Regions from separate parts of the Pseudarthrobacter sp. NIBRBAC000502772 genome, predicted to be linked through region 1. Evidence: predicted binding sites of a transcription regulator. Region 1 holds the regulator's gene; the other holds the start of a gene.
What was found. The regulator Rex, encoded in region 1, represses fermentation and respiration genes when NADH is low (regulators of the CRP and FNR family bind a similar motif). The targets are predictions, from matches to a motif close to CTTGTGAANNNNTTCACAAG.
Positions count from the first base shown of each region.

Region 2: a site for Rex is predicted at 11,701-11,720, ahead of NIBR502772_RS15410 (glyceraldehyde-3-phosphate dehydrogenase). Genes of this name have one in related genera too.

Region 1 covers NZ_CP041188.1:4,302,398-4,318,259, reverse strand. Annotated here, with positions in the region: gene NIBR502772_RS20065 (3-deoxy-7-phosphoheptulonate synthase) at 1-698, shown strand, start outside; gene NIBR502772_RS20060 (helix-turn-helix domain-containing protein) at 841-1,053, shown strand; gene NIBR502772_RS20055 (30S ribosomal protein bS22) at 1,210-1,308, shown strand; gene NIBR502772_RS20050 (HAD family phosphatase) at 1,564-2,382, opposite strand; gene NIBR502772_RS20045 (glutaredoxin family protein) at 2,545-2,799, shown strand; gene NIBR502772_RS20040 (redox-sensing transcriptional repressor Rex) at 2,889-3,614, shown strand; gene NIBR502772_RS20035 (hypothetical protein) at 3,672-4,490, opposite strand; gene NIBR502772_RS22905 (hypothetical protein) at 4,671-5,423, opposite strand; gene NIBR502772_RS20025 (YceI family protein) at 5,531-6,079, opposite strand; gene NIBR502772_RS20020 (histidine phosphatase family protein) at 6,281-6,961, shown strand; gene NIBR502772_RS20015 (TlpA disulfide reductase family protein) at 6,963-7,598, shown strand; gene NIBR502772_RS20010 (cytochrome c biogenesis CcdA family protein) at 7,614-8,369, shown strand; gene NIBR502772_RS20005 (cytochrome c biogenesis protein ResB) at 8,369-10,126, shown strand; gene ccsB (c-type cytochrome biogenesis protein CcsB) at 10,126-11,250, shown strand; gene NIBR502772_RS19995 (Hsp70 family protein) at 11,407-13,506, shown strand; gene NIBR502772_RS19990 (LuxR C-terminal-related transcriptional regulator) at 13,510-15,663, shown strand; gene NIBR502772_RS22535 (IniB N-terminal domain-containing protein) at 15,730-15,862, shown strand, end outside.
Region 2 covers NZ_CP041188.1:3,331,544-3,347,405, reverse strand. Annotated here, with positions in the region: gene NIBR502772_RS15480 (D-2-hydroxyacid dehydrogenase) at 1-30, opposite strand, end outside; gene NIBR502772_RS15475 (NAD(P)-dependent oxidoreductase) at 104-1,048, shown strand; gene NIBR502772_RS15470 (SDR family oxidoreductase) at 1,045-1,815, shown strand; gene NIBR502772_RS15465 (L-idonate 5-dehydrogenase) at 1,815-2,918, shown strand; gene NIBR502772_RS15460 (FadR/GntR family transcriptional regulator) at 2,986-3,714, opposite strand; gene gndA (NADP-dependent phosphogluconate dehydrogenase) at 3,887-5,323, shown strand; gene NIBR502772_RS15450 (oxidoreductase) at 5,448-6,281, shown strand; gene epsC (serine O-acetyltransferase EpsC) at 6,298-6,882, opposite strand; gene cysK (cysteine synthase A) at 6,922-7,857, opposite strand; gene msrA (peptide-methionine (S)-S-oxide reductase MsrA) at 7,923-8,447, opposite strand; gene NIBR502772_RS15430 (Nif3-like dinuclear metal center hexameric protein) at 8,547-9,470, shown strand; gene NIBR502772_RS15425 (zinc ribbon domain-containing protein) at 9,644-10,399, shown strand; gene NIBR502772_RS15420 (YaaA family protein) at 10,462-11,226, opposite strand; RNA gene rnpB (RNase P RNA component class A) at 11,284-11,670, shown strand; gene NIBR502772_RS15410 (glyceraldehyde-3-phosphate dehydrogenase) at 11,975-13,417, shown strand; gene NIBR502772_RS15405 (hypothetical protein) at 13,504-13,707, shown strand; gene NIBR502772_RS15400 (HNH endonuclease family protein) at 13,833-14,630, shown strand; gene def (peptide deformylase) at 14,640-15,212, opposite strand; tRNA gene NIBR502772_RS15390 (tRNA-His) at 15,329-15,401, opposite strand; gene orn (oligoribonuclease) at 15,531-15,862, opposite strand, start outside.

The DNA.
Region 1 (15,862 bases):
TGCAGCAGGTCACCGCGCTGGGACTGCCCACGGCCACCGAATTCCTGGAACCCATCAGCCCCCAGTACATGGCGGACCTGATCTCGTGGGGAGCCATCGGGGCGCGCACCACCGAGAGCCAGATCCATCGCCAGCTTGCCTCCGGTCTCTCCATGCCCATCGGCTTCAAGAACGGGACCGACGGCGACCTCCAGGTGGCGCTCGACGCGTGCGGCGCCGCCGCTGCCGCGCAGGCATTCCTGGGGATCGACGGCGACGGCCGGGCCGCGCTGGTGGCCACCGCCGGGAACCCGGACACCCACGTCATCCTCCGGGGTGGACGGAAGGGGCCTAACTACTCAGCGGCCGACGTCGAAAGCGCCTCCGCCAAGCTCGCCGGCAAGGGGCTCAACCCGCGGCTGATCGTGGACGCCAGCCACGCCAACAGCGGCAAGAGCCACCACCGGCAGGCGGAAGTGGCGCTGGAAATCGGCGCGCAGCTGGAGGACGGCGGCGAGGCGGCACAGGCCATCGCGGGTGTCATGCTGGAGAGCTTCCTGGTGGGCGGAGCCCAGAACCTGGATGTCACCGAGCATGCGGCGGGCCGGGCGGAACTGGTCTACGGGCAGAGTGTCACGGACGCGTGCATGGATTGGGACGTCTCCGTTTCGGTCCTCGATCAGCTCGCGGCGTCCGCCAGGAAGCGCCGGACCGCTTAATGATTGCCCGGATGACTTTCACTACAGCCCCATGAACCTCTAGAGTATCTAACACATGGTTGGTGGATGGCTCAGCATCGGCACACCGAATATGAATCAAAGCTGGGGTATTGTCGTCATCCATCAGCAAAGGAATAGGGAAATGTCCGCAGAACAGAACTTCTCGAACGCGAAGTTCCTGACCGTGGCCGAAGTGGCCGAGGTCATGCGCGTCTCCAAAATGACCGTCTATCGGTTGGTCCACTCAGGCGAAATGCCCGCGGTGCGTTTCGGCCGGTCGTACCGGGTGCCGGAGAGCGCCGTCGAGCAGTACCTCAAGGGTGCTGTGGTGGACGGGCACTCCGAAACCGCCTGAGCATTACCTGCGGTCAGTGGGCATCGCCAAGAAGCGGTACCCTGTTAAGGAACGTTTTACGTCATTGTAAGAATCTGTCAGTTGTTTCAGTCTGTAGCTCTGTCCACGGACCATTTCCATCAGACAGGTACTGCATCTAGTTTGTGAGGAACTTTCGTGGGTTCAGTTATTAAGAAGCGTCGCAAGCGTATGGCCAAGAAGAAGCACCGCAAGTTGCTTCGTAAGACCCGTCACCAGCGCCGCAATAAGAAGTAGAGATACTTCGACAAGCGTGAAATGCCCGTTGCCTTCCCGGCAGCGGGCATTTTTTTGCGTCGGGTGAGGTCGCCATCGACGTTTCACCGTCGCTTAGCGTTCAGCCCTGCCCAACCCTCGCAAGCTCGGGCCGGGACCCGCGGGCTTTCACTTCCGCCGAAAGGAGCTCCGTCGGTCGCTGGGCGACCTCTGTCGCTCGTTCGGCCGCGATGCGCTCCTACGTGAAACGTCGACGGCGACAGTTGCGGCGGCGGCTTAAGCCCGGGGGCCGCGCATCCGGGAGTAGCCGCGCCAGAGACCGTACACGGCGCCGCCGGCCGTTGCTGCCTTGAGGCCCAGGGTGGCGGCGCGGCGGCCGGAACGGAAGTCGTAGACCGGCCAGTTATTGTCCCGCGCGTGGCGGCGGAGCCTGGCATCAGGGTTGATGGCTACCGGGTGCCCCACGAGGGTCAGCAGCGGGATGTCATTGTATGAGTCGCTGTAGGCCCAGCACCGCTTAAGGTCCAGGCCTTCGGCGTGGGCCAGGGCCTGCACAGCCACTGCCTTGGCGGAACCGTGCAGGATGTCGCCCACCAGCCGGCCGGTGTACATGCCATCGGCAATCTCGCCCACGGTGCCCAAGGCTCCGGTCAGGCCGAGCCTGGTGGAAATGACCGCGGCAACCTCGATGGGGGTTGCGGTAACCAGCCAGACCCGCCGGCCCACGCGCAGGTGCTGCTGCGCCAGTGCCTTGGCGCCGGGCCAGATCCGGGACGCGATCATTTCGTCGTAGACCTCTTCGCCCAGGGCCTTGACGTCTTCCACGGTGATGCCCTCGGCGAGGGTGAGGGCGGAGTCGCGGACAGCGTGGACATCGTCCATGTTCTCGCCGCGCGCCACAAATTTGAACTGCTTCCACGCGAACCCCGCAGCCTGCGTCAGGGTGAAGGCGCCGCGTTGGTGCATCTTGCGGGCAACATGGAAGAGGCTGGCGCCCTTCATGAGGGTGTTATCGACGTCGAAGAAGGCGGCTTCGCCGGTCTGCATCAACGCATCCGGCTGGGTCACCACAGCGACGTACTTCTCCTCGGGCATGTCCACGAGTCTAGTCAATACTCGGTGACCAAGATTTCAGTGCCAGCGCGAGTGCCAGCGCTCGCCCGGATACCCGCGTCGCCGTACGACCCGCCGTACGACCCGCCGTCGGCCGCTGTCCTCTGCCCAGCTCTCTGCCCTGAAGGGCGATACGGTTAATGCATGGCAAAACCCGAGGTAGTCCTCATCACCAAGGCAGACTGTCACCTGTGTGCAGGAGCGCGCGACGCCGTCGGACGCGTTACTGCCTCGCTGGGACTCGGGTGGACGGAACAGCAGGTGGACGAGCTGCCGGAACTGCGTGAGCGGTACGCGGAGGAAATTCCCGTAGTCCTGGTGGATGGAATCCAACGCGATTTCTGGAAGATCGACGAAGCCCGGCTGGAGCGCGTCCTCAAACGCGCCATGGCCCAATAGGAAAGCGGCCCGCAGAATGACACCGGCTTTGTTGGCACCAGCTGCGGGGCTCTAGAGTGGAGTCACGACGCGATGGGATGGAGGGGATAGTGACTTCACTGGATCCATCTCCCCATGCTGTCCAAGGTACAGAGGCTGGCCACAGTGCACAGCCCGTCCACGGCGCCGAGTCCACCAAGCAAATACCGCCCGCCGCAGTGGCCCGGCTGACCATCTACCTGCGCGCCCTTAACACGCTGCTGTCCGACGGCGTCGAACGGGTATCTTCGGAATCGCTGGCGGAAGCGTCAGGAGTGAGCTCGTCAACCCTTCGCAAGGACCTTTCCTATGTGGGTTCCTACGGCACGCGCGGAGTGGGCTACGAAGTGCAGTACCTGAGCCGTCACATCTCCGCGGCCCTGGGGCTGACCCACGACTGGAAGGTCGCCATTGTTGGCGCGGGTAACCTCGGCAAGGCCCTGGCCCGCTACGGCGGCTTCGAGTCCCGCGGGTTTGACGTCGTGGCAATTTTCGACGCCGACCAGATGGTGGTGGGCAATGAAGTGGGCTGGCTGCGCGTCAGCGACTCTGCGGACATGGAGGCCGTGTTGCAGCGGACGGGCGCCAACATGGTGGTCCTGGCACTTCCGGCCCATGCGGCGCAGGCCGTGTGCGACCGCGTGGTGGCGGCCGGCGTCCACAGCATCCTGAGCTTCGCCCCCGTTATGCTGCAGGTCCCCGAGGGCGTCAACCTCCGCAAGGTGGATATGGCCACCGAACTGCAGATCCTCGCCTATCACGCACAACGGGCGCAGACCCCGGACCAGACCGCCTAGTTCGTCGGCGGCTGATGGGGCCCACGCCCGTTAGGGTGTGGATGCGGCTCGTTGGTACTACTGCCCGTACGGGTTGCCAGGCGTGGTGCCCGGGGCGCCGTACGGGTTAGCGAACGGCTGCTGCTTGCGGAAGTAAGGTGCCGCGGCCGGCAGGTAGAGCAGCACGATCGCTGCGATCCCGGCCAGCGTTCCCACAGTTCCGAGGCTCGGTGGTCCGAAGAGGCCGAAAATGGACAGTGCCGCGAAAACCGTACCGAGGATGCGGGCCCAGTTCTTGCCCTTGCGGACGAAGAACGCCACGAGCGCGTACAACCCCGCACCGATGATCGCGAAGACCACGAGCGATCCGGCAATGACACCCTTGAAGTCGTCGAACGCGAATTCCGCACCAGTGGCACCGCTGCTGCGCATGGCGTCGTCGAACGCATTCCGGAACAACGGATCGTCAAGCATGCCAATGCCCATCAGCAGGCTGATGACATACACAACACCCGCGCCAATCAGCAGCCAGAACGAGATGTTGACCAGCTGGGGAACCCCGTTGGATCCCGTGGCCTGCGGCTGCTCGGACGGGTACTGCGCGTAGGGGGACTGCCCGTACGGCTGCTGGCCATAAGGCGGAGGCGTGGGCTGGCCGAACTGCGGCGCGTTGTTCTGGCCATACTGCGGGGCGTTTTGCCCGTACTGCGGTGCGTTTTGCCCGTACTGGGGTGCCGGGGGAGTCTGCTGGCCATACTGCGGGGCGTTTTGCCCGTACTGTGGCGCCGGCGGTGTGGGCTGCCCGAACTGCGGGCTGTTCTCGCCGTATCGGGGCGCTGGCGGCTGGTTGCCGGGCTCGGGCTCGTTCGGAACGGGAGGCGGGACAGGAGTGCTCATGAGCGGTCCTTTGCAGGTCGGATGTCAGTTCGGCTGCTGGGTGCAGTCCAACTGGCCTGCCCCCAGTACGGCTTACTTCCCACCGTACCCCCGGCGGGTGCCGCGGGGGATCATTCCGGAGAGGTATTCCCACAGAACTCAGCGGGCGTCGCGCAAGGCTGTGTTTCTACTGGATCCGGTCTACGCGCGGCCCTTGGCGGCGTTGAACCAGGCCTGCGAGTTCGGCAGCCACATGAGCACCGTTGCCGCGGCGCTGATGAGGAAGCCCAGCCAGTTGTTGCCGATGCCTTGGCCCATGCCGCCGCCGCCCACGCTGCCGCCAAGCACGGCGAGCACCAGCGAAACGCCGGCCACGATGGTGAGCGCAAGTCTTGCCCATTCCTTGCCCTCCTTCATCTTCAGGACCAGGACAATCTGGGCCGCCGCCAGGGCCAGTGCCACCAGGACGAGCAGGAGGACCACAACGGCCAGCCCGGGTGCCACGACGAACAACGCCAGCGAACCCAACACGCCGAACAGGCCGCCAAGGACTCCCAGCATGCCGCCGATGAGCCAGATCCAGTACGAGACCTTGAGCTCGGTGGGCAGCCCGGTCACGCTGAACATGCCGGAGAACCCGGCCTTGGGCATAACGTCGTTGAAGTTGCGGGGGCCGTCGGTTGGCATCTCAAAGCGGAAGCCGCCCGGTTGGCCAGGCTGGTTGTATGGCTGGCCGGGCTGCGGGTAGGCCTGGCCCGGCGCGGGATAAGCCTGGCCCGGCTGCGGGTAGGCGGGTGGCGGCTGGTAGCCGGCCGGAGGAACGTTGCCTGCAGGCGGTACGTTGCCGGCAGGGGGTTGAGTGACAGGCGGCTGAGTGACGGGCGGCTGGGCGCCCGGTTGCTCGGCGCCGGGCTGCTGGGGCTGCTGTGGCTGTGGTACTTCACTGTTGCTCATGGGTCTCACTGTAGACCGCGTATCCGCCTGTATCTAGGGGATAAAAACAAAGCACCCCGGCCGCCAGATTCCGGGGAATTGGCGGCCGGGGTGCTTCAGGAAGAAAACTATGCTGCGGGTGCGATGAACGCGAGCTCCAGGTTGACGGCAACCTTGTCGCTGACCAGCACGCCGCCGGCTTCCAGCACGGCGTTCCAGGTCAGGCCGAAGTCCTTGCGGCTGATGGTGGTTTCAGCGGAGACGCCGGCACGGGTCATGCCGAACGGGTCCACGGCCACGCCGTTGAACTCGGTCTCAAGGGCAACGGGGCGGGTGACACCCTTGATGGTGAGGTCCCCGGTCAGCTCGTAGCTGTTGCCTTTGGCCACGAGGCTGTTGGAGACGAAGGAGATTTCCGGGAAGGTCTCGACGTCGAAGAAGTCTTCGCCGCGGACGTGGCCGTCGCGGTTGACATCGCCGGAGTCGAAGCTGGCGGTCTGGATGGTGGCGCTGATCTTGGAATCGGCCACGTTGTCGGCGAGGTCCAGGGTTGCCACGGCATCCTTGAACTGGCCGCGGACCTTGCTGATGCCTGCGTGCCGGACGGTGAAGGCGATCTCGCTGTGCGAGTTGTCGAGGGTCCAGGTGCCGGTGGTGACGTCTGCGGGAAGAGTCATGGTGTTTCTCCTTGGTTTGTCGGGTGGTACTTCCGGATAGCTTGACGCTTCATCTGTTGAATCCTCAACTATCCGCTGCATCCAGTATAAACATGCGTTTGCATGTTTTGTTCCCGGTTCCGGAACATTTTTCCAAAAATTTGAGTTCTACTGGATGTAGAAGATTTCGGATCGCACGCCATCTTTGAGAAACTGGTAAACATGCCCCAATCCACTGTCCATCTGCTCCGCCACGGCGAGGTCCACAATCCTGACCGCGTTCTGTACGGCAGGCTGCCCGAATTCCACCTCTCCGAGCTGGGCCGGGAAATGGCGCAGATGCTCGCCGACCACTTCGCCGAACGTGCCGCGCGCGGGGCACGGATCGTCTATCTCGCGGCGTCGCCGCTGGTCAGGGCGCAGGAAACAGCGGCCCCCACGGCAGAGGCGCTTGGCCTGGAACTCCACACGGACAGCCGCATCATCGAAGCGGAAAACTACTTCCAGGGCATGAAGGTCACCAAGGCCGAGCTCCGGAAGCCCAAGCACTGGCCGCACCTGGTCAACCCGTTCCGGCCGTCCTGGGGCGAACCGTACAAGGCGCAGGCCGCGCGCGTCATGTCAGCTGTTGAGGACGCCCGGCTCCGGGCCATCGAACTGGCCACCGGCGACTACGGAACCGATGGGCCGGAAGCCATCATGGTTAGCCACCAGCTCCCCATCTGGGCCACCCGCCTCAGCGCCGAAGGCAGGCCGCTGTGGCATGACCCGCGCAAGCGCGAGTGCACGCTGACGTCCATCACCTCCCTGGTGTTCGACGACGACGGCTCGCTCCTGCGCGTTGAGTACAGTGAGCCCGCTGCCGTACTTCTTCCCGGCGCCGCCAGCACCCCCGGAGCCTGACATGACTGACCCTCGCGCAACATCCCGCGCAATTTCAGGCACAGCATCCCGCCGCGCCGTGCTCGTTGCCGGCGGCGCCGCCCTGACCGCCCTGACCCTGGGGCTGTCCGCCTGCGCGCAGGAAGACGCCCTCGCCAAGCAGGCCAAAGCCGGCGACAACAAGAACTACGTGGCCGGGGACGGCTCGGTGACCGAGTTCACCGCCGCGGACCGCAAGGCCGCCGTCGCCATTAACGGCACACTGTTCAACGGCACCCAGATAGCCCCCGCGGACTTCCAAGGCAAGGTGACCGTCCTGAACTTCTGGTTCGCCGCCTGCGCACCCTGCCGCGTTGAAGCACCCATCCTGGAAGAGCTGCACCAGGACTTCAAGGACCAGGGCGTGCAGTTCTTTGGCGTCAACCTCCGCGATGAAAAAGGCACTGCAGAGGCCTTTGATAAGACCTTCAACCTGACCTACCCCAGCTTCGATGACAAGAACGGCGGCGTGCTCCTGGCCGTCTCCGGGCTGGTCCCGCCGGGAGCGGTCCCCACCACGCTGGTCCTGGACAAGCAGGGCCGCGTGGCCTCGCGCGTGCTGGGCGAAATCCAGAAGGGCACCCTCAAAGCCCTCATCACCGCCGCCGTGGCAGAGTAGCGGCGGCCCCGGACCGTGAACAGCCCCTTCGCCGAAACCATCCTGAACGGCTCGCTCCTGCTTGCCATCCCGGTGGCGCTGCTCGCCGGCCTGGTGTCCTTCCTCTCGCCGTGCGTGCTGCCCCTGGTGCCCGGCTACCTGGGCTACGTCACCGGCCTGAGCGGCGTGGACCTGGAGAAGCAGAAGCGCGGCCGGATGCTTGCGGGCATCGGGCTTTTTGTGCTGGGGTTCTCGGTGATTTTCGTGCTCCTGGGCGGCGCGTTCGGCCAGCTTGGCACCCTGATCACCGGCTCGCAGAATGCCTGGATCACCCAGCTGCTGGGGCTCCTGGTCATCCTTATGGGCGTGGTGTTTATGGGCGGTTTCGGCTGGCTGCAGCGTGATGCGAAGATCCATGCCAAGCCGCCGGCCGGCCTGTGGGGCGCGCCGTTGCTGGGCCTCACGTTCGGCCTGGGCTGGGCCCCGTGCATCGGGCCCACCTACTCTGCCGTCCAGCTCCTGAGCCTGTCCGGCGGTTCCTCCGCAGCCAAGGGTGCCCTCCTGGCGTTTGTCTACAGCCTGGGCCTGGGCATCCCGTTCCTGCTGATCGCCCTGGCGGTGCGACGCGGCATGGGTGTGATGTCCTTCTTCCGCACGCACCGCCTGGCCATCCAGCGGATCGGCGGCGGGATCCTGGTGGTGCTGGGCCTGCTGATGGCCAGCGGCGTCTGGGGCACCTGGGTCACCGAGTTGCAGTACTGGTTCCAAACCGATGTGAAGTTGCCGATCTGATGAGCGAGCGCGTGAAAGAAAACAAAAAGTCCCCGGCACCCGTTGCCGCCGCCAAAACCGAGGCGGCGCTGCCAGTCCTGGGGCCGGTGGAGATGCTGCGTTGGGCCTGGACCCAGCTGACCAGCATGCGCACGGCGCTGTTCCTGCTGCTGCTCCTGGCTGTCGCCGCGGTGCCCGGTTCGCTCTTCCCGCAGCGCCCGGCCAACCCGTCCATCGTGACGCAGTACATCAAGGACAACCCGGACTACGGGAAGCTGCTGGACACCCTCCAGCTCTACGACGTCTACTCGTCGGCCTGGTTCTCGGCCATCTACATCCTGCTGTTCATCTCGCTGATCGGCTGCGTGGTCCCGCGCGCCATCGCCCACTACAGGGCCATGCGCTCCCAGCCGCCGCGGACCCCCAAACGTCTCTCCCGCCTCCCCGAGTACGGCACCCTGGTGGTTCCCGCCGACGCCGGCCTCCCGGCGTCGGACGCCATCCGCAGTGCCGCCGGCGTGCTCAGGAAGCGCGGCTACCGCGTTGACGTGAGGGACGACGACGGCGCGCGGCCGTCTTTGGGCGCCGAACGCGGCTTCGCCAAGGAGGTAGGGAACCTGGTGTTCCACACGTCGCTGATCGGTGTGCTGGTGTCCGTGGCCGTGGGCGGCCTGTTCGGCTACAGCGGCCAGCGCATCCTGGTGGAGGGCGACACCTTCGTGAACACGCTGGTGGGCTACGACCAGTTCACCCCCGGCACGAACTTCCAGTCCAGCCAGCTGCAGCCGTACTCCATCCAGCTGGACAAATTCGACGTCTTGTTTGACCGCGAATCACCAGGCAAAATCGGCCAGCCCATCGACTTCAACGCCGAAGTCACCACCCGGGAAACCCCGGACTCGCCCGCCAAGCAGGAAGTCCTGAAGGTCAACGATCCCGTGACCCTCGGCGGCACCAGCATCTACCTCACGGGCAACGGCTACGCGCCCGTGGTGACCATCCGCGACGGCGCCGGCAACGTGGCCATGCAGGGTCCCGTGGTGGCCAAGCTCCAGGGTGACAACTACTACTCCTCCCTGGTGATCAAGGTCCCCGACGCCCGGCCCGAACAGCTGGGCTTCGTGGGGTTTTTCCTGCCCACGGCGTTTGTCACCGAGGAGGGGGTGTCCTTCAGCGGCGATCCGGACCTGTTCAACCCGCGGCTGACCCTGAACTCCTACTTCGGGGACCTTGGCCTGGACGCCGGCTCGCCGCAGAACGTCTTTGAACTCGACGTCAGTGACCTCACGCCGCTGAACGCCCGCAACCTGGACGCCGGCGGCATCACCCTGGCTCCGGGCAGCACCTACACCCTGCCGGACGGCAAGGGCAGCATCAGCTTTGACAGCGTGAAGCGGTACGTGGGCGTGGACATCCACCACAACCCGGGCCAGCTCTACGCCCTCATTTTCGCGCTGCTGGCCGTGGGCGGCCTGATCGTCTCGCTCTACGTGAACCGGCGCCGCGTCTGGGTGCGGACCGGGACGCACGAGGACGGCCGCACCATGGTGGAGTATGGCCTGCTTGCCCGCGGTGAGGACCACCGGCTCGCCGCGGAAGCGGTTGCCGTCAGGAAGCTGCTGTCCGACGAGTGGCAGCTTGCGGATTCCGATTCCGTCGAATCTGCTGACGATTCCGATTCCAGCGTCACCCAGCAAACTCCCAGCCGCCAGGGCGATAATGGCGCAGACTCTGTCACCACCCCAGCGGGCCCCACCGGGCCGAAAAAGGACCAGTAATGCCGTTCGCCATCAACGAAACCATGGGCCAGTACAGCGAGCTGTTTATGCTGCTCGCAGCCGGCACGTACACCGTGGCCTTCATCGCCTTCGCCTGGGACCTCGCGAAGAGCAGCAGGGCGCTGCGCGCCATAGACCTGAAGGCGGCCGAGGCTGCCGGGACCAGGGTGCCCGCGATGGCCGGCGCCGGTGCGTCTGCTGGTTCAGCCGCGGCAGCCGACAGTGTGGCAACGGACAGGGTTGACTCGCACCTGGCCGGACCGGTGGGACGGGTCGAGCGGCCGTCGTCGTCCGTGGCCAAGCGGGGCGGCGACGCTTCCGGGGCCGGGCAGACGGCCGACGCCGATATGCGCTATGCGGCGGAACGCCGCGTTCCGGCGCGGGTCGCCGTTGCCCTCACCGTTCTCGGCGTGCTGATCCATGCCGCCGGCGTCATCACGCGTGCCGTGGGTGCAGGCCGGGTGCCGTGGGGCAACATGTACGAGTTCCTGACCACCGGCGCGTTTGTGGCCGTGGCGGTTTTCCTGCTGGTGCTGATCCGCCGCGACCTGCGGTTCCTGGGCACGTTTGTGGTGGGCCTGGCCATCATCATGCTGGTGGCCGCCTCGGTGGCTTACTGGACCCCCGTGGGCCACCTGGTCCCTGCGCTGCAGAGCTACTGGCTGATCATCCACGTCTCCATCGCGGTGCTCTCCTCCGCACTCTTCACCCTCACGTTCGCCATGTCCGCCCTGCAGCTGGTCCAGTCCCACCGGCAAAAGACGGTGGCTGCCGGTGGTGCTGACAAGCTTGGCTTTATGCGGCTGGTTCCCTCGGCACTGAGCCTGGAAAACCTGTCCTACCGGATCAACGCCATCGCCTTCATCGGCTGGACCTTCACCCTCATGTTCGGTGCCATCTGGGCTGAAAAAGCCTGGGGCCGGTTCTGGGGCTGGGACACCAAGGAAGTCTGGACCTTCGTGATCTGGGTGGTCTACGCGGGCTACCTGCACGCCCGCGCCACGCGTGGCTGGACCGGCACCCGAGCCGCGTGGCTGTCGATCGTCGGCTACCTCTGCGTGGTCTTCAATTTCACCATCGTCAACCAGTTCTTTAACGGTCTGCACTCCTATTCGGGCCTCTGAACTGGGGTTTCTCCAGCTGTCCTTGGCAGCGGTCGACTGATACGCCAATCGATGTATGAATAAGGGTGTTGCCCCGCAGACGGTGATGCTACCTTGGTGGGAGTTGTCAGTGATGAAGCTCGCAGACAGCTAGCTGCGTTTTTTGCCGAGGTGCCCATGAACTATGTTCTCGCCCTTGACGTCGGGACCAGTTTCACCGCCGCCGCCATAGTTCGAATCAATCACGACGCTTCACGTGTTCCGGAGAGCCTGCCGCTGGGGCTCCGCGGAACGGCTGTGCCTTCGGTGGTTTACTACCCCGAGGAAGGCCCCATCCTGGTGGGGGAGGCGGCCGAGCGCCGCGGCCTTGACTCCCCGGAGCGGGTGGTGCGGGAGTTCAAAAGGCGCGTCGGAGACGACGTCCCCATTGCCGTCGGCACTCTTTCCCTCCCTGCTGAGGACGTCTTCGCCACTATGGCCCGATGGGTCGCAGACCGGGCTGAAGAACGCGAGGGAGCGCCGCCGTCGGACATTATCCTTTCCCACCCTGCCTCCTGGGGTGCGCACCGAACGCAGCTCGTCCTCGCTGCCCTTGCCTCAAAAGACCTGACAAAGGTCACGCTGATCAGCGAACCGGAAGCGGCGGCGCTGCACTACGCCGCCCAGGTGCGGGTGGAGGCTGGCAGTACCATCGCCGTCTACGACCTCGGTGGCGGGACCTTTGACACCGCCGTCCTGAAGAAGACGGACGCCGGCCACTTTGAACTGCTGGGCCGGCCCGAAGGGATCGAGGGGCTGGGCGGCGCCGACTTCGACGCAGCCGTCCTGCGGTACGTTGCCGATCACGCCGGGCAGGGCCTGGCCAATCTTGACCCGTCGGCGCCCGGAGCGCTGGCGGCCCTGTCCCGCCTGCGGCGGGAGTGTGTGGAAGCCAAGGAGGCGTTGTCCGCGGACAGCGAGGCGAGCATTTCGGTGCTCCTGCCGGGATTCCAGCAGCAGGTGCGGCTGGTCCGGTCCGACTTCGAGGCGATGATCAGGGAGCCCATCCGGGAAACAGTGGACGCCCTGGAGCGTTCCCTGCAGGACCTGGGGCTCACCCCGGACGACCTGTCCGCGGTGCTTCTCATCGGCGGCTCATCGCGCATTCCCCTGGTGGCACAGCTGATTTCGGAGCAGCTGGACCGGCCGATCGCCGTGGACGCCGATCCGAAGTCATCCATCTGCCTCGGCGCGGCGGTTGCCGCCCTTCGCGCTCAGCCGGAGGGCGCCGCGCAGCCCGCTGCCATGACCGCACAGCTGGCCGACGCCGTCGTGCTCACGCAGGCTGACGGGCATCATGGGACTGCCGGCCGACGAGCCAGCTGGTCCCGGCATGCCGACGCCGGTGCTGCAGCACTCGCCGCCGGCGCCCATGCCGCCGGTGCCCATGCTGGCGGGCGCAAGGGCGGCGCGCACGGGCCACGTCCGACCGTGCGGCTGACTGCGGTAGCAGCGGTAGCGGCGCTCTTTACCGGGCTGACGGCGACGGCAGCCCAGGGCCCGGACGGACTCGGCAGCCTCTCGGCGATGTTCGCCCCGTCGGCGGATGCGGCGAAGGACACGCCAAGCGCTGCTCCTCCTGACGGAACCGGCGGACCTGGCTCCGGTGGCCCCGCGGCAGGAGCAGGCGCGGCAGTAGCAGGAGCAGGCGCGGCGCAGCTCCCCGTGCAGGGGATTGAAGCCAGCGCCCAGCTGCAGGACAGCGGCGCGCCGGCCAGTTCCACGGGACTGGACATTGCTGCCTCGTCCACCAGCAGGCCACTTACCGAAGCAGGCCAACCAGCAGCCGGCGGAGCCGCTGCCGGGACGGGCACTTCTGGTGAGCCTGCACAGGGTTCCGGAGGCTCCACCCCGGGTACAGTGACCAGCCCGACGACGGATCCGCCGCCGGACGTGGTCCCATTGCCCGTCGATCCTGTACCGGATCCGACCACTGACCCGGCCCCGGGTCCTACCACTGACCCTGCGCCGGATCCGACCACCAATCCGACCACTGACCCGGCTCCGGATCCGACTACTGACCCTGCGCCGGATCCGACCACCAATCCGACCACTGACCCGGCTCCGGATCCGACTACTGACCCTGCGCCGGATCCGACCATGGGCCCGGCTCCAGAGCCGTCGTCGGCACCTGCGCCGGAGCCCGATCCGACGACGGACCCTGCGCCGGAGCCCGACCCGTTCGCGGAACCGTCCCCCACCACGGATCCTGTCCCAACTACCGAGCCGGCGGTCTGAGGCATGGCCGCCAATCATACGCAGCCCGAACGGGAACTGCACGAGGCAGGGACGTCGGCTCCCGCCGGAGCCGCTGATATGGCACAGCAGTTGCGGGGCGAGAATGCGGCAGTCCGTGAACTCCTGCTGGCGCTGTCCGTGGGGTTCACCTTGCCCGGTCCGCTGCCCGGTGAGCTGGCGCACAAGCTGGAAGGCCCTGACGGTCCGGGCCTGGACGCCGTGGTAAACCGCGCCGAGGCCTCCGGCCTGCTGCTTACTGACGGGACAGTCGTTGGCCCCGCGCAACACGCGCTCCTGAACGGCACGCCCACAGCCCGTGTGCATGCATTGCAGCGGGAACTCGTCGGTTTTGTTTCGGCCGAGGGCCAGCCCTTCGGCGACCTTGCCCGCGAGCTGGCGAGGGGCGGACTGGCGGACCCGAGGGTCGCCGCCGAACTCGAAGCCGCAGCGGACAAAGCGCTGCAGCTCAACCCCGGTCTGGCCGTGCAGCTGTACAGCGAAGCGCTGCTGGCAGGGGCGAACGAACTGCGCATCGCTGCCCGCCGCGCCCAGGCCGCAGCCGCTACGGGTGACCTTGACGCCGCCGGCCGGATTATTGACGGGCTCCTGGTGAGCTCTGATCCGCCGGATGTCAGACTTGGCGTGGATGTTGCTGCTTCCGTCTGGGCACAGCGCGGGCTGCTGGTCCGCAGTGCCGACCTCTATGCCTGGCTTGGTCCGGCGAACATGGGCCGATCCGCCCCGCTTGCCGCGGTGGCCATGATCGGCAGCGGCGACCGGGCAGGTGCGGAAGAGGCCTTTCCCGCCGGGTCGGCACCGGTGTCGCCCACATTACTGGCGGTGGCGCTTTCGCAAACGGGCAAGGGCGTGATGGAGTCGATGGAGCGGGATCCACACAAGGGCCTTCCCCTGCTGATCCATGCTTCAGACATGCTCAATGCGTCCGGTTCAGCGCTGCCCCTTCCGGACACCCCTGGAGCGTTGGCCGCGTTAGTGGCCCTCCACAGCGGTGAATCCCACGTAGCGGACACCATCATCCGCTCCGCCGTCACAGCGAGGCAGGGCGGTGACGCCGCCAAGCCACGGCTCCACCTCTTGCAGGCATGGTCGGCCATGCAGCAGGACGATCCGGGCGAAGCACGGCTGGCCATCAACGAAGCCTCCAAAGCCAACCACTGGCCGCTGGTGCCCAGGGACGAGTTCATGTGCGCCGCCCTGGAAGTGGGCCTTGCGCGGCGCAGCGGCGACGTCCATGACCTGGTGATGGCCTGGGAGCGCGCCCGCGAAGCGATGCTGCACACAGCCGTCGACCTTTACAGCCTGCTGCCGTGGGGCGAACTGATGATTGCTGCCGCCCGGTTGCGGGAGACCCGGCGCGTCGCGCATTATCTGGATGAAGCGTGGGTCCTGCTGACCAAGCTGGGGGAGCCGCCCCTGTGGGCCGTCCCGCTTCACTGGGCGGCGGTCCAGGCTGCCCTGCTGAACAAGAGCCCGGCCGACCTTGCCCCGCACGCAGCAGCGCTGGTGCGGGCCTCGGAATACAGTCACATGGCCACTGTGTTCGCCGCGGCAGGCAAGGCCTGGGTCAGCGTCCTGGCCGGCCGGTTCCAGGCGACGGATGTGGAGAACGCAGCCCGGGGACTGAAAGTGGTGGGCATGCCATGGGAAGGGGCCCGGCTGGCAGGACATGCGGCCGCGCAGGCAGACGAGCGCAGGGACATGATGCGGCTCCTTGCCTGCGCCAGGGACCTCCACCCGCAGAGTGGAACCACCGGGCCACCCGCCGGGCCGTCACCGGAAGTACGCCGCGGCGCCGCCGAGAACAACCATGGCGCGCATCCTGACGCCTCGGGGCTCAGCGAACGCGAAAAGGAAGTGGCGCGGTTGGTCCTGGAAGGGAAGACGTACCGGGAAATCGGCGAAGCCATCTACATTTCCCCCCGGACCGCTGAACATCACATTGCCAGGATGCGGCGGAGGCTTGGGGCCGAAAACCGCTCCGATCTGTTGGTCCGCCTGAGGCTGGCGCTAACTGCAGATCATCCGGGCCAGGACGGAGCCACTGCTGCCCCTAGCCACGAAACAGGCAAACCCCTAATGCGGGGCATCCGGGTACGGGGACACAACCCGATGTCCGGCCCCTACGAAGGACCTTAGGTTTGATTTAAGCCCGGCACCGAGGCCTGGCGATCCACAACTCCGAGATGATTTGAGGACCATCCAATGCCTACACTCGCAAACCAGCTCGTTCAGTTCCTCATGGGCCTGTTCAACAACCCCGCCGCTGCCCAGGAGTTCCTGCACGATCCGGAGCGTTCACTCGAGGGTGCCGGCCTGCGCGGAGTCTGCTCCGCCG
Region 2 (15,862 bases), 970 kb from region 1:
GGTGGTTAGAGTCGTCATAGTGTTCATCATACTGAATAGCGGCTAGGATATTGGACAGATTTCCCTTCATTAACCACACAACGATGTGAGTCGAGGCCTAGATATGGAAGACAGAACAGCGGGCTTTGTAGGCCTGGGGCTGATGGGGCTGCCCATGGCAGCGAATCTGGTCCGCGCCGGCTGGGCGGTCACCGCCTGGAACAGATCCGAAGCTCCCCTCCAGGAATTCGTGGCGCAGGGTGGCCACTCCGCGCCCGACGTTGCATCCCTGCGGGACCTGCCAATCATCGCTTTTATGCTCCCGGACCTGTCCTTCATCGAGGAGGCCTCGGCGGGGCTGCTGGCGAGCTGGGATGAAAATCCGCCGCAGGACGGCACTACGGTGGTGGTCACAAGCTCCGTCTCACCCGCGAAGGTCCAGGACTTCGGACGGCGGGTCCGCGAGGCAAGCCATGGCCGCGCCACAGCGGTGGATGCACCGGTCAGCGGCGGGACCAAGGGCGCGACCGACGGCACCCTGGCCATCATGGCCGGCGGCACCGCGGACGACTTCCGGCGGCTCGAGCCTTTCTTCAGCGCGATGGGAACCACTGTCAGGCGCATGGGCCCGCTGGGCGCAGGATCGCTCGCCAAGGCCTGCAACCAGCTCATTGTAGGAACCACGACGGCGGCGCTCGCCGAAGCGGCCGAGCTCGCCGAGCGCTCCGGGATGGATCCGGCGGCGCTGTTCGACGTCCTCGCCGGTGGCCTTGCCGGCAGCCGTGTTCTGGAGAATGTGGGACCGCGTCTGGTCCGGAAGGACTACACACCAACAGGCCCGGCGAAGTTTATGCATAAGGACCTGTCCTTTGTGCTCGAATCAGCCCGGGCGGCCGGCGCTGCCGTGCCGATGGCGTCGGCCGCCGTGGAGCTTTACGCCGAACTGAAGCGGCAGGGCCTTGGCGATCAGGACCTTGCCGTGGTCCGCCAGGCCATTTCGAATCTGAGCGACAACACCAATATCGCGGAACCAGTGGAAGCCGCAACGAAAGGGACAGCTGCACCATGAGTGGACTTTTTGATTTGACGGGGCGGGTTGCCTTGGTGACGGGTTCGAGCCGGGGGATTGGCAACGCGTTGGCGCGGGCGTTGGCGGAGGCCGGGGCGACGGTGGTGCTGAACGGGATGAACGCGGAGCGGTTGAAGGCTGCGGAGGCGGCGATGGCCGCGGACTTCGCCCCCGGGCGGGTCCATGGTGTCGCGTTTGATGTCACCAGTGATGCCGAGGCTGCCCGGGGTGTTTCGTGGGTGGAGGAGCATGTGGGGCCGTTGCAGATCCTGGTGAACAATGCCGGGATCCAGCACCGGGTGCCGATGCTGGAGCTCGATGTCGCGGATTGGGAGCGGGTGATCAGGACGGATCTGACGAGCGCGTTCCTGGTGGGGCGGGAGGCCGCGCGGCATATGATCCCGCGGGGCAGGGGCAAGATCATCAATATCTGTTCGGTGCAGACGGACCTGGCCCGGCCCACGATCGCCCCGTATGTGGCGGCGAAGGGCGGGCTGCGGAACCTGACCCGGGCGATGACGGCGGAGTGGGCGGGCTCCGGGCTGCAGATCAACGGGATCGCCCCGGGCTACATCCATACCGAGATGACGCAGAACCTGGTGGACGATGAGCAGTTCAATGCCTGGATCCTGGGCCGGACCCCGGCGCACCGGTGGGGCACGGTCCAGGACCTGGCCGGCCCGGCGGTGTGGCTGGCTTCGGACGGGTCGGATTTTGTGAACGGGCAGACGATCTTTATCGACGGCGGAATGACGGTGGTGGTCTGATGGGCGCTCCAGCAGTGGCTCAGGGGACCGAAGCAACAGCTCTGCCTGCGCCGGGATTGCCGGTGTCGGGTTTGGCGGTGGTGGCGCATGCGGCCGGGGACCTGCGGATCGAGGAGGTCCCGCTGGGTGCACCGGCCGCGGACCAGGCCGTGGTGGAGGTTGCGTACGGCGGGATCTGCGGGTCGGACCTGCATTACTGGCTGCACGGGGCGGCGGGCGAATCCATCCTGAGGGCGCCGCTGGTGCTGGGGCATGAGATTTCCGGGACCGTGGTGGCGGCCGCGACGGACGGGACCGGCCCGGCCGCGGGCACCCCGGTCGCGGTCCACCCCGCCACCCCGGGACCCGGTGCGGGGGAGGTGCGGTGGCCGGCGGACCGGCCCAACCTCTCCCCGGGCTGCACGTACCTGGGCAGCGCGGCACGGTTCCCGCACACCGACGGCGCGTTCGCCCGGTACGTGAACCTGCCCGCGAGGATGCTGCGGGCGCTCCCGGCCGGGGTGGATCTGCGGACCGCGGCACTGATCGAACCCGCGGCCGTGGCCTGGCACGCCATCGCCCGTGCCGGGGACGTGGCCGGCAAGAGCGTGCTGGTGATCGGCTGCGGCCCGATCGGCGCCCTGGCCGTCGCGGTCCTCAAACGTGCCGGCGCGGCCCGGATCACCGCCGTCGATGTCCATGCCAAACCGTTGGAGATCGCCGCCGCCGTCGGCGCGGATCAGACCCTGCAGGCCGGCGACACGGACGCGATCGCCGCCGTGCAGGCGGACGTGGTCATCGAGTCCTCGGGCAGCCACCACGGCCTGGCCTCGGCCATTCAGGGCGCGGGGCGCGGCGGGACCGTGGTCATGGTCGGGCTGCTGCCCACCGGACCGCAGCCGGTCCTGATCTCCCTGGCCATCACCCGGGAACTGGACCTGCGCGGGTCCTTCCGTTTCAACAACGAGATCGACGACGTCATCACCGCCCTCGCCGACCGCACCCTGAACATCGGCCCCGTCATCACCCATGAATACCCCCTCAGCCAAGGACTGGAAGCCTTCGAAACCGCCAGGAACTCCGCCGCATCAGGAAAAGTACTCCTCAACCTCCAACCGGAATAGCTGAGTGATTGAGCGCGAACGGACACTTGAGGCCCCCGCTCAAGGGGGCCTAAGTGTCCGTTCGCGCTTAAGCCCGGCGGACGGGAAGGAACACCCGGGGCTGGTCCGTCCACGTTCCGGACAGCCGGGAGGTTGTGCGGCGCATGATCTGTTCAGAAGCGGCCCGGGCCGTGGCGGCGTCTCCGGCGGCAACCGCTTCGGCGAGATCGACGTGCCACTGCAGCGCCCCCTCGTGGGGGTGGTCCGGCATTAGTCCGTGAACCGTGCGCCCCGTCAGGGTCTCCGCCACCTGACCCATCAGGTTGGCGAACATTTCGTTGCCCGATCCGGAAAGCAGGACGGAGTGAAAAGCGATGTCCAGCTCCAGGAACTTCTGCGAGTCCCCCGCGTGGCCGGCGTCGCGCAGGGCATGGGCAATGTCCACCAGTTCACGCCGGAGCTGCGCCGGTGCGTTGTTCGCGGCCAGCTCGGCCGCGGCGGGCTCGACGGCGGAGCGCAGTTCGATCAGTGACCGCAGCTGGGCGCCGCGGGCGTCGCTGGACAGCCGCCAGCGGATGACCTGGGCATCGAAGGGGTTCCAGCGGCTCGGCGGCAGCACCCGGATCCCCACCCGCTTGGTGGTTTCCACGAGGCCCAGGGACTGAAGGACCCGCACGGCCTCGCGGACCACGGAACGCGAAACCTGCAGTTCTTCCTCAAGGTGCTCGGCCAGCATGATGTGTCCGGTGGGCAGCTCGCCCGTGATGATCCGGGTGCCTAGGTTCTCGATGGCACGGTGGTGCAGGCTGGTCGACATGGACTCAAGCCTAAACTGGGATTGACTGGGCCCGTTCCACAAAGTGGGCACCGCTTCCCTCACGCCGATTGAATATATATGCTTTATTAGGATCCATCGGTTCGTGACAGCGTGCTTCGCAGCGAACGCGGAGCCATCTGCACATCCATTGCACAACGAAATTGGAGTTTTGATGTCTGCACACATCGGTGTCACCGGCCTTGCGGTGATGGGCGCCAACCTGGCCCGCAACCTGGCCCGCAACGGCTTCACCGTTGCCTTGCACAACAGGTCCGTCGAAAAGACTGACGCGCTGCTCGAAAAGCACGGCACGGACGGCGACTTCGTCCGCACCGAAACGCTGCAGGAACTTGTTGACTCGCTGGAGAAGCCCCGCCGCGTCCTGATCATGGTCAAGGCCGGCAAGCCGGTTGACTCCGTCATCGAGCAGCTTGAACCCCTGCTGGAGGCCGGCGACATCATCATCGACGCCGGAAACTCCCACTACGAGGACACCCGCCGTCGCGAAGCCGCGCTGGCGAAGAAGGACCTGCACTTCGTCGGCATTGGCGTCTCCGGCGGTGAGGAAGGTGCCCTGAACGGCCCGTCCATCATGCCCGGTGGTTCCAAGGAGTCCTATGACGCCCTCGGCCCGCTGCTCGAAAAGATCTCCGCGCACGTCGACGGCAAGCCCTGCTGCGCCTGGATCGGCACCGACGGGGCCGGCCACTTCGTCAAGATGGTCCACAACGGCATCGAATACGCCGACATGCAGGTCATCGGCGAAGCCTTCGACCTCCTCCGCTCCGGCGCCGGCATCGAACCCGCTGACCAGGCCAAGATCTTCGAAGAGTGGAACAAGGGCGAACTCGCCTCCTTCCTGATCGAAATCTCCGCCGAGGTCCTGGGCCACGTTGACACCCGCACCGGCAAGCCGTTTGTCGATGTTGTGGTGGATGCCGCAGGCCAGAAGGGCACCGGACGCTGGACGGTCATTTCGGCGCTGGAGCTTGGTTCCCCGACGTCGGGCATCGCCGAGTCGGTCTTCGCCCGCGCCCTGTCATCGCAGTCCGAGCAGCGCAAGATCGCCCAGGAACTGCTCGCCGGTGAGGAAATCGCCGTCGACGTTCCGGACACCTTTGTTGAGGACGTCCGCCAGGCGCTGTACGCGTCCAAGCTGGTTTCCTACGCCCAGGGCCTGGACATGCTGACCTCAGCAGCCAAGGAATACGGCTGGGACCTCAAGCTGGACGAGATCGCTTCGTTGTGGCGCGGCGGCTGCATCATCCGTGCAGAGCTGCTCAAGGAAATCACCAACGCCTACGCCGCCGAAGACAAGCCGGCCAACCTGCTGTTCGCCCCGGCGTTCACCAAGGCCATCGCCGAGGTCCTGCCGGCATGGCGCCGCGTGGTCTCCACCGCCGTCCAGCTCGGCATCCCCGTGCCGGTCTTCTCCTCTTCACTGGCCTACTACGACGGCCTGCGCCGCAAGCGGCTGCCGGCCGCAGTGATCCAGGGCCAGCGTGACCTCTTCGGCGCGCACACCTACGGCCGCGTCGACGCTGAGGGCACGTTCCACACCCTGTGGGGCGAGGACAAGTCCGAAATCGAAGCAGTGGACACGCACTAATCCCCATGCTCTGATTGCATCAAGCTGCAAACCCTGCGGCCGGCACTTCCCGGATATTCTGGGAGCTGCCGGCCGTTGGCGTTTCCGGCAGCAGCCGCGGTGTCCGTCCATCCAAGGAGTCAGAATGCCCAAGCCAGTCGCATTTGTTACGGGAGCCTCCACGGGTATCGGCTTCGAGGCAGCGAAGAAGCTCAGCAGCCATGGCTTCATCGTCTACGCCGGCGCCCGCCGTGTGGACAGGATGGAGCCGCTGAAAGCGCTTGGCGTCCAAGTCCTGGCACTGGACGTGACGGACGACGACTCGATGCGTGCCGCCGTCGGCCGTGTCCTGGAAGAACGCGGGCGGATTGACGTTCTGGTCAACAACGCCGGCTACGGGTCCTACGGGGCGCTGGAACTGGTGGACCTGGCCGAAGGCCGGCGCCAATTTGAGGTGAATGTCTTTGGCCTTGCCAGGATGACGCAGCTGGTCCTGCCGGCCATGCGGAGTGCGGGCCGGGGCAGGATCATCAACATCTCGTCCATCGGCGGAAAATTCTACGAGCCCCTCGGTGCCTGGTACCACGCCACGAAGTTCGCCGTGGAGGGCATGAGCGATGCGCTGCGGCTGGAACTCAAGCCGCACGGCATCGACGTAGCCATCATTGAACCGGCAAGTACGCTCAGCGAATGGGGCCGGATTTCCGCTGACGGGCTGCTGGCCAGCAGCGGCGAGGGGCCGTACGCTGCCCAGGCAACGCATATGGCGAATGTCCTGGCGTCCACGGACAGGCCTGAGACGTCAACGCAGCCGGCCGTGATTGCTGCGGCTGTACTGCACGCGGCCACGGCTGCGCGTCCCCGGACCCGGTATCCGGTGGGCAGGGGAGCGGCAGCCATTCTGGGCCTGCGGCGCGTCCTGCCGGACCGGTTCTATGACGCGGTGGTCATGGCAGTCCTGAAGCGCGTTGCGGGGTAGAGGCTGCAGTAACGGGTCAGATCCGGTATTCGATGTCGTACTCGGCCGGATCCACTGCGGGTTTGGTTTCGCGCTGGGCATCGCGGTGGCGCCACTTGGCGGGCACGCCGGTGACAATCGATTCCGGCGGCGCGTCCTTGACCACCACGGCGTTGGCGCCCACGGCGCTGTCCCGGCCGATGGTGATGGGTCCCAGGATTTTGGCTCCGGCACCGATGGTGACCCGGTCCTCAATGGTGGGGTGGCGCTTGACCTTGGCCAGGGAGCGGCCGCCCAACGTGACACCGTGGTAGATCATCACGTCTTCGCCGATTTCGGCGGTCTCGCCGATGACCACACCCATGCCGTGGTCGATAAAGAAGCGTCGGCCGATCGTGGCGCCGGGATGGATCTCGATTCCGGTCAGGAAGCGGCCCAGCTGCGACACCAGCCGCGCCGGGAACCGCAGCCCCGGGTTCTGCCACATGCGGTGCGTCAGCCGGTGGATCCAGATGGCGTGCAGCCCCGAATAGGCGAAAAAATTCTCAAAAGAACCTCGAGCCGCCGGGTCGTGTGACCGGGCGGCGTCGAGGTCTTCCTTCAGTCTTGCGAAAAAGCCCACAAAGTTCTTTCTACAGGAAACGGGGCGACAACGGGCTGATCAGCCGCGGATGTCGTCATAGAGCACGGTGGAGATGTAACGCTCACCGAAGTCGCAGACAACCGCCACGATCAGCTTGCCGGCATTCTCCGGACGCTTGGCCAGTTCCAGGGCACCCCAGACGATGGCGCCGGAGGAGATGCCGCCGAGGATGCCTTCCTTGACGCCGAGTTCACGGGCGACGCGGACGGAATCCTCCAGGGTGGCGTCCAGTACTTCGTCGTAGACGTTGGTGTCCAGGATTTCCGGGATGAAGTTCGCACCGATGCCCTGGATCTTGTGCGGCCCGGGAGCGCCGCCGTTCAGGATGGCGGAGTCCTTCGGCTCGATGGCCACAATCTGGACGTCAGGATTGCGTTCCTTCAGGACCTGGCCGACGCCGGTGACGGTTCCGCCGGTGCCGATTCCGGCGACGAAGATGTCCACCTTGCCGTCGGTGTCGGACCAGATTTCCTCGGCGGTGGTGGTGCGGTGGATCTCAGGGTTGGCCTCGTTGGCGAACTGCTGGGCCCAGATGGAGTTCTCCGTGTTGGCCACGATTTCCTGGGCCTTTTCCACGGCGCCGCGCATGCCCTCGGAACCCGGGGTCAGCACAATCTCGGCACCGAACGCCCGCAGCATAACGCGGCGCTCGGTGGACATGGTCTCGGGCATGGTCAGGATGACCTTGTAGCCGCGGGCAGCACCCACCATGGCCAGGGCGATGCCGGTGTTGCCGGAGGTGCCTTCAACGATGGTGCCGCCGGGCTTGAGGGCGCCGGACTTCTCGGCGGCGTCAACGATGGCCACGCCGATGCGGTCCTTGACGCTGTTGGCCGGGTTGTAGAACTCCAGCTTGACGGCCACAGTGGCGCCCAGGCCCTCGGTGAGCCGGTTCAGGCGGACCAGCGGAGTGCCGCCGACCAACTGCGTTACATCGTCATAGATCCGTGCCATGTAGATATGCCTATCTCTCAAGAGTGAATGCTGAGGTCAGCCTAACGATGGCTGAGTGGCCGCTGCTAAGCATTAAGCCATGCAGAGTAATATTTCCTGGCCTTCGCGAGCTTCGGATTGATGATCACCTGGCAGTAGCCCTGCTCGGGATACTTGGCGTAATAGTCCTGGTGGACGTCCTCCGCCACATGGAACCGTGGCAGCCGGCTGACCTCGGTCACAATCGGGTGCGACCACAGAGCCTGGTTCCGTTCGATGGCTTCCTCGAAGAGAATCTTCTCCTCGGTGGTCTCATAGAACATGGACGAGCGGTACTGCGTGCCCACGTCGTAGCCCTGGCGGTTGAGCGTGGTGGGATCGTGCAGCGCGAAGAACATGTCCAGGATGACCTCGGCCGGGATGACGGATTCGTCGAAAGTGACGGCCACGACCTCAGCGTGGCCCGTGGTCCCGCCGCAGACGGAGTAGTAGTCCGGCCGGGGGTCATGGCCGCCCGTGTAGCCGGAAATCACCGAGGAGACCCCCTTGGTTTTCTGGTAGACAGCATCAAGGCACCAGAAGCAGCCCCCGCCAAGAACAAAAGTTTTCATGACCTCTTCAATGGTTGAGCGCGCCGGATGATTCCCTGACCACCCTACGAGACTTTGAATGATGCCGGGCAAACGGCCGGATGGGGTAAAACTGAGACTATGGAATCTGCAGACACCGGCGTTACAGATGCGGGCAAGCACGACGACGGCACCCTTACTGGGGAGGACGCTGCGGCGGCTGGTCCGGCTGCTCCCACGCTGGGCCAGGTGCTGCTGGCGGTAGAGGAACTCTGGCCCGAGTCACTCGCCGAAAACTGGGACGAAGTAGGGCTCGTGGCCGGCCACCCTTCAGCGCCCGTGACCCGGGTGATGTTCGCCGTTGATCCCACGCTTACGGTGATCGAGGAAGCGGTGGAATGGGGTGCCGAGCTCCTGATCACGCACCACCCCTTGCTCCTCAAAGGCGTCACGTCGGTGGCCGCCACTACTGCCAAAGGGCAGGCCATCCACCGTCTCATCGAGTCCGGCACCGCACTCCTGACCGTCCACACCAACGGTGATTCCGCCGTCGGGGGCGTTTCCGACGTCCTGGCTGATGCGCTGGGACTGGAGGGCGTTGTCCCGCTGACGGTTGCCGCGAACGGCCTGCCCGAGGAAGGCATCGGACGCGTGGGTGATCTGGCGGACGTGATGAGCCTGGGCGACTTCGCGGCCAGGGTGTTCGGCATCCTGCCGTCGGTGGCCGGGGGAGTCCGCGTGTCCGGGGATAAGGATGGGCTGGTGCGGCGCATTGCGGTTTGCGGCGGGGCGGGGGATTCCCTGTTCAACGAGGTGCGGGCCAACAACGCCGACGTCTACGTCACCGCCGACCTCCGGCACCATCCGGCGTCCGAAGCCCGGGAAGCGGCAGTGAACGGCCGGCCGTACCTGATTGACGTTTCGCACTTCGCCAGCGAATGGCTCTGGCTGCCCGCCGCGGCGTCGGCACTGGGCAATGTGCTCGCCGATCAGGGCCATGACGTCGAGATCCAGGTAAGCACCACCAACAGCGATCCGTGGGACTTCATTCTGACTCCGGGCTAAGCCTGGCGTGCGGGGGTCCCCGGGTGACCCGAGCGAGCCTGGGGAGCACGCCCGGCGATAATGGCCGACCCGGACGGGCGGAACCTGCACCCCTCACTTCATATCGTCTAGAGTCTATACAGCGCCGATACGGTGCCCGGCTTCGGCCGGATTGGATTTAGCGGAGGTAAATAGTGGCCAAGGCAGCACCGGCGGAACAGTTGAAGTTGCTCGAACTGCAGGGGCTGGACGCAAAGCTCAAGTCCCTCTCCAACCGCCGTCGCGCCCTGGAAACCGATCCTCGGATCGAGGACCTGCAATCAGCATTGTCCGTCGCCAACGGTGAACTCGGCTCCGCCAAGATGGCCGTCCATGACGCCGAAGCCGAGCTGAAGCGTGCCGAGGCCGACGTCGAACAGGTCGCCTCCCGCATCGCACGCGACGAAGCCCGGCTCAACAGCGGCACGGGGCTGTCCAAGGACCTCGTGGCGCTGCAGAAGGACATCGCCTCCCTCAACAGGCGCCGCTCCGACCTTGAGGACGTGGAGCTGGAAGTCCTGGAACGCCTGGATTCCTTGCGCGAACGGCAGGCGGCCCAGCAGCTCATCGTGGACAACGTCCAGGGATCGTTCGGCGGCATCCGCGCCGAACTCGATGAGGCCCTGGCCGAGGTGGCCGCCGAAGCCGCTGTTGTCCGCGGCAAGCGTGCCGAATTCGCTGCAGGACTCGACGCCGGGATGCTGGCAATTTACGAAAAGACGCTCGCTAAGCGTGGAGTGGGCGCCGCACGGTTGTTCCACGGAACCTCCGAGGCCTCAGGAATGAAACTGAGTCCTGGGGACCTCGCCGAAATCAAGGCCGCCTCCGACGACGACATCGTGTTCTGCCCGGACTCCGGCGCCATCCTGGTGCGTTCCGCAGAGTGGAACACCCCCGCCCCAACTGCCTAGCAGCCCATGTAGGTCGCAGCAGATGTCGTTGTGGGCGCGCCCATACCGACATCTGCTGCGACCTAGTTGGGAAGGATGATGTTCAGGGCGTGAGGCTTCCGCGCTGAACCGTCAACCAACTCCGCGTCCCATTTCTCGCGCGCGGCCTTCAGCAGCTGTACCGGGGTCTGCGGGGCGTTGCCGCGGCGGGCCAGCAGGTGCCGTGCCAGCTCGCCGCGCGTGTGTTTCGCGAAGTGGCTGACCACCTTGCGCACCCCGTTGACCTCGGTGAACACGTTGACGGCCACCGTCTGAGCCGGCGGCGGTGCCCATGCCACGGCATACGTGCTGGAGCGGCAGTCCACGAGCAGATGCCCGGACACCGACTCCGCGAGGGCTTCCGAAAGCTGCGGCTTCCAGAACGAGGCGAGCCGGCCGACGTCGGGCAGTGCCGTTCCCATCGACAGCCGGTAGGCGGGCACACGGTCGGCGAAGCGGATGGCACCCCACAGGGCCGAGATCACGAGCACCGAACCATCGGCCTTCCGGCGCTGCGCCGGGGTCAGCGTTTTGTAGCCGAGCGCGTCGTACAGAACGCCCGAATAGATCTGGTGCGCAGGGGCCGCCGGTTCGGCGTGGAGCCGGGTGTTGCGTTCGACGTCGTCCTGCAGCGATGCGCCGACGCCCAACAGCGCGAGGGCATCCTCATGCGCACTCACCGTCCCCAGCGCCTCCAGGACTTTGGCCCGGTAGGTGTTGAGTTCCGGAAAGCTTAGTGACGGCCAGTCGACGGCGGACCCGCGGACTGCGGGGGTCTTGCCCTCGGAGGGGGGAAGCAGAATCAGCACCGTACGATCCTACCGGCGACGGCGGTGCCCTCTACCGGCGGTAGACTGGGCTGCGGATGGGTTGACCAGGCGGCCGCGCGTCACGGAAGTGGCTCGAGGAACGTCCGGGCTCCGCAGGGCAGGGTGGTGGGTAACGCCCACTCGGGGTAACCCGCAGGCCAGTGCCACAGAGAACAGACCGCCTGCGTCTTCCGGCAACGGAAGCTCAGCAGGTAAGGGTGAAACGGTGGTGTAAGAGACCACCAGCTTCCCGGGTGACCGGGAAGGCTAGGTAAACCCCACCCGGAGCAAGGCCAGACAGGACACGTTTGAGGGCTGCCCGCCCGAGTGTCCGGGTAGGCCGCTGGAGGGCGTCGGCAACGGCGTCCGTAGATGGATGGCCGCTACTCCCGCGCTGGTAACGGCACGGGAGCACAGAACCCGGCGTATCGGTCAACCCATCCAACACCACCCGCCGGGCACCGACGCGCCCCGTATGTGAGTGATTTCACGCCGGTTGCGGCGGTCCGCGGTGTCGCTCCAGCCTAGAATAGAGAGCGAACGTAGAAGTTCTGCCGCCGGGTCTGCGTTCGCAGCCGGTGGCTTTTCTTTACGCTTCTCCACGGCACCCGGGATGGACCGCATCCTGCCGGTGCCAGAGCCCCTGGACAACATCAGGTGGCCGCCAACCGCGTACGACGACGTATGCGGCTGAACCGAGGAAGGTAGTTCTGTGAGCCAGACGTCAGATTCTTGTCTTGATACGTGGATGGGCCGGGAGGCTCTCGCCGAGGCCATGATTCCGGTGATTGGCCGGCTGTACCGCGAGAACAACGTGGTGACCAGCATTCACGGCCGCAGCCTGATCAACAAGTCCACCATGAACATCCTCAAGGCGCACCGTTTCGCCCGCCGCATGAGCAACACCGAGCTCCTGCTCGAAGAGACCGCACCGCTGCTGAACATCCTGGCCCAGCTGGAGCTGGGTGCGGCGGCCATCGACGTCGCCCGCCTCGCGGAAAAGTTCAAGGCAGAAGGCGACGGCGCCACCCTGGAGGAGTTCCTCCGCGCCGAGCTTGCCGCGGTAGTTGGCAAGCGTGGTGGCGATGACCGCACCAGCACCGACGTTGTGCTGTACGGCTTTGGCCGGATCGGCCGCCTGCTGGCGCGCCTTCTCATCGAAAAGGCTGGCGGCGGCCACGGCCTGCGCCTGCGCGCCATCGTGGTGCGCCGCGGCTCGGACAAGGACCTCACCAAGCGCGCCAGCCTTCTGCGCCGCGACTCGGTCCACGGCTCCTTCGAGGGAACCATCCGCGTTGACGAGGACGCCAACACCATCACCGCGAACGGTGTGCAGGTCCAGGTCATCTACTCGGACAACCCCGCCACGATCGACTACACCGCGTACGGCATCCACAACGCCCTGGTGGTGGACAACACGGGCCGCTGGCGCGACGCTGAGGGCCTGTCCCAGCACCTGCAGAGCAAGGGCGTTGCCCGCGTTCTCCTGACTGCCCCGGGCAAGGGCGCGCTGAAGAACATCGTGCACGGCATTAACCACGGCACCATCGAGGACACGGACCAGATCGTGTCCGCGGCGTCCTGCACCACCAACGCCATTACCCCGGTCCTGAAGGCTATCAACGACAAGTTCGGCGTGATCCACGGCCACGTGGAGACCGTTCACTCCTTCACCAACGACCAGAACCTGATCGACAACTTCCACAAGGGCGACCGCCGCGGCCGCTCCGCCGCGCTGAACATGGTCATCACCGAAACCGGAGCGGCCACTGCCGTGGCGAAGGCACTGCCCGAACTTCAGGGCAAGCTCACCGGCAGCTCCATTCGCGTCCCCACCCCGGACGTCTCGCTGGCCATCCTGAACCTCAGCCTGGAAAACGGCACCACCAAGGATGAGGTGAATGATTATCTGCGTCAGATGTCCCTGCATTCGGACCTGCGCAAGCAGATCGACTACATCGATTCGCCCGAGGTTGTTTCCACGGACTTCGTCGGCTCGCGCCGTGCCGGCATCGTTGACGGCCTTGCCACGATCTCCAACGAGAAAAACCTGATTCTTTACGTCTGGTACGACAACGAGTTCGGCTACAGCTGCCAGGTAGTCCGGGTTATGGAAGAGATGGCCGGCGTCAACCCGCCGGCGTTCCCCGCCAAGGAAGCCGCAGCGGCCTTGGCCGCAATCGCCGTCTAGGCCGTCTAGGCCGTCTGCGGGCCGGCCACCCGACATTCCCGGCTGATTCGCTGGAATCAGCCGGGAATCGGGACCACACTGGTGGCATGGATAACGAAACTCTCCACGAGACCACTCTTGAACACGCCCTCGACGTCGCCAAGGCCAACCACAAAGAAGCCATCAGGCTCCTGGAGCAGGCCCGCGCGTCCCGGGCTTCCGGCGACGTCGGCGACGACCGTGTGCGCCAGCTCGAAGGGCTCCTCCAGCTTGCCGAAGAAGACCTGCGCCGTGTAGTCCGGGAGCAGTAGCCGGCCATAGCAGTAGGCGGATCATCCGGGCCACTCGTCCTCCCCACTGTGGATAACCGCAGGGGTGTCAGTGGGGTGGCCTAGGCTCTTCTGGTGCATTACATTTCCGGAAGAGCCGGTTGCCCATGACCGTCAGCTGGCGTGCCTACCGCCGTGCCCGCCGCCGTTCGAGGCAGGCCTGGGCTCTGCTGGCGGTGCTGGCCGTGTCTGCAGTGGGCTCTGCGGGGTGGTTTTTCACCGCGGGCCAGTTCGCTGCGGCAGAACCGGCAATCGCCGGCCCCCGCGAGGCGCCTGTTTTCGACGGGACCTGGATGAAGCCCGTGATCCCGGTGCACGCTGTACCGCAGGGGAGTGCCCTGACCGCCCTCGAGCGGCTTTCCGTCAAGGGACGGGCTCCCAAAGACAATTACCAGCGGGAGGCCTTCGGGCAGGCCTGGCTGGACGTGGACCGGAACGGCTGCGACACCCGCAACGACATCCTCCGCAGGGACCTCACCGCTGTGGGCTTCACGGAGGGGTCCAAATGCAAGGTAGTGTCAGGGTCCATCCATGAGCCGTACACGGGCAAAGCCATGGAGTTCCGGCGCGGCCCGGAAAGCAGCAAGGAAATCCAGATCGATCACGTCGTGGCGCTCAGTGACGCGTGGCAGAAAGGCGCACAGGGGCTGACCCCGCAGCAGCGCCAGAGCCTGGCCAACGATCCGATAAACCTCATCGCCGCGGACGGTCCTGCAAATCAGCAGAAGAGCGCAAGCGACGCCGCCACCTGGCTGCCGAGGAACAAGAACATCCGCTGCCATTACGTGGCCCGCCAGGTCTCGGTGAAGGCGTCCTATGGACTGTGGGTCACGCAGCCGGAGAAGGATGCGATGAAGCGCGTCCTGGACTCCTGCCCGGACCAGCCAACCATTACCGCGAGGTAATGTGTGGGCTCAGTGGCCGAACGGGTCCGGATCCACGCCGGGCATCCAGGTCAGGCCGGGCACACCCCAGCCGCTCTTCTTGGCCAGTTTCATGGCCTTCCGTGCATAGCGGTCAATCAGCCGGTTGACGTAGAGTTTTCCGTCGAGGTGGTCGTATTCATGCTGGATGACCCGTGCGAACCATCCGGTCGCTTCGAACTCCACCGGCTGCCCATGGCCGTCAAATCCTTCCACCCGCGCCCACTCCGCACGCTTGAGCGGGTATGCGCCGCCGGGGAAGGAGAGGCAGCCCTCTTCCTCTTCCTCGGGGTCCGGCAGCGCGCCAGAGATCTTGGACAGGGTCAGTACCGGGTTTACCAGGACCCCGGTGGGCGGAGCGCCGTCGTCATTGGCGTACTTGTACACAAAGATTCTTTTGCCCACACCGACCTGCGGCGCCGCCAGGCCCACGCCGTTGGCCGCCTCGTTGGTTTCAAACATGTCCGCGATCAGGGTGCGCAGTTCGTCGTCGAAAACCTCCACCTCGGCGGCGCGGCGGTGCAGCACCGGTTCACCCCAGACGGTGATTGGCAGAACTGTCATGTCAGGCGGCCCTTCGTGCGTGCGGCGTGGCGCCGGCGGTTATGCAAAAAAATGGAGGCCGTACCGGATATCCGGTACGGCCTCCAAATGGACGGCCTTTACTGCCGCCCTATGAGGGTGAGCTACGGGGGTTGAACCCGCGACCTCCTGGACCACAACCAGGCGCTCTGCCAACTGAGCTAAGCCCACCATGTGCCCCACAGATTTCCCGGTGGTCCGGTGCTCTGGAAAGGCAACTCAAATAGCTTACCTGCTGTTTGACGGTGCTTGCGCCACTTTTGGGGTTTTTGCGAAAATTTCCGCCAAACGTGGCGCAGATTACTCTTTCGGAATACCTGCTGTGCCCGGCGAGGCAGTGATGCGCTGGGCGACTTCGCGGGCCGTGGCGCTGTCAGGCCCGGGAGCGGGAACGAAAACCGCCTCGCGGTAGTAGCGGAGCTCGTCGATGGAATCCTGGATGTCACCCAGGGCGCGGTGGCCGCCCTTCTTGGCGGGGGACTGGAAGTAGGCACGGGCGAACCAGCGGCGGGAGAGTTCCTTAATGGTGCTCACGTCGATCACGCGGTAATGCAGGTGCTCCACAACGGCCGGCATGTCGCGGGAGAGGAAGACGCGGTCTGTTCCAACGGAGTTGCCGCCCAGCGGTGCCT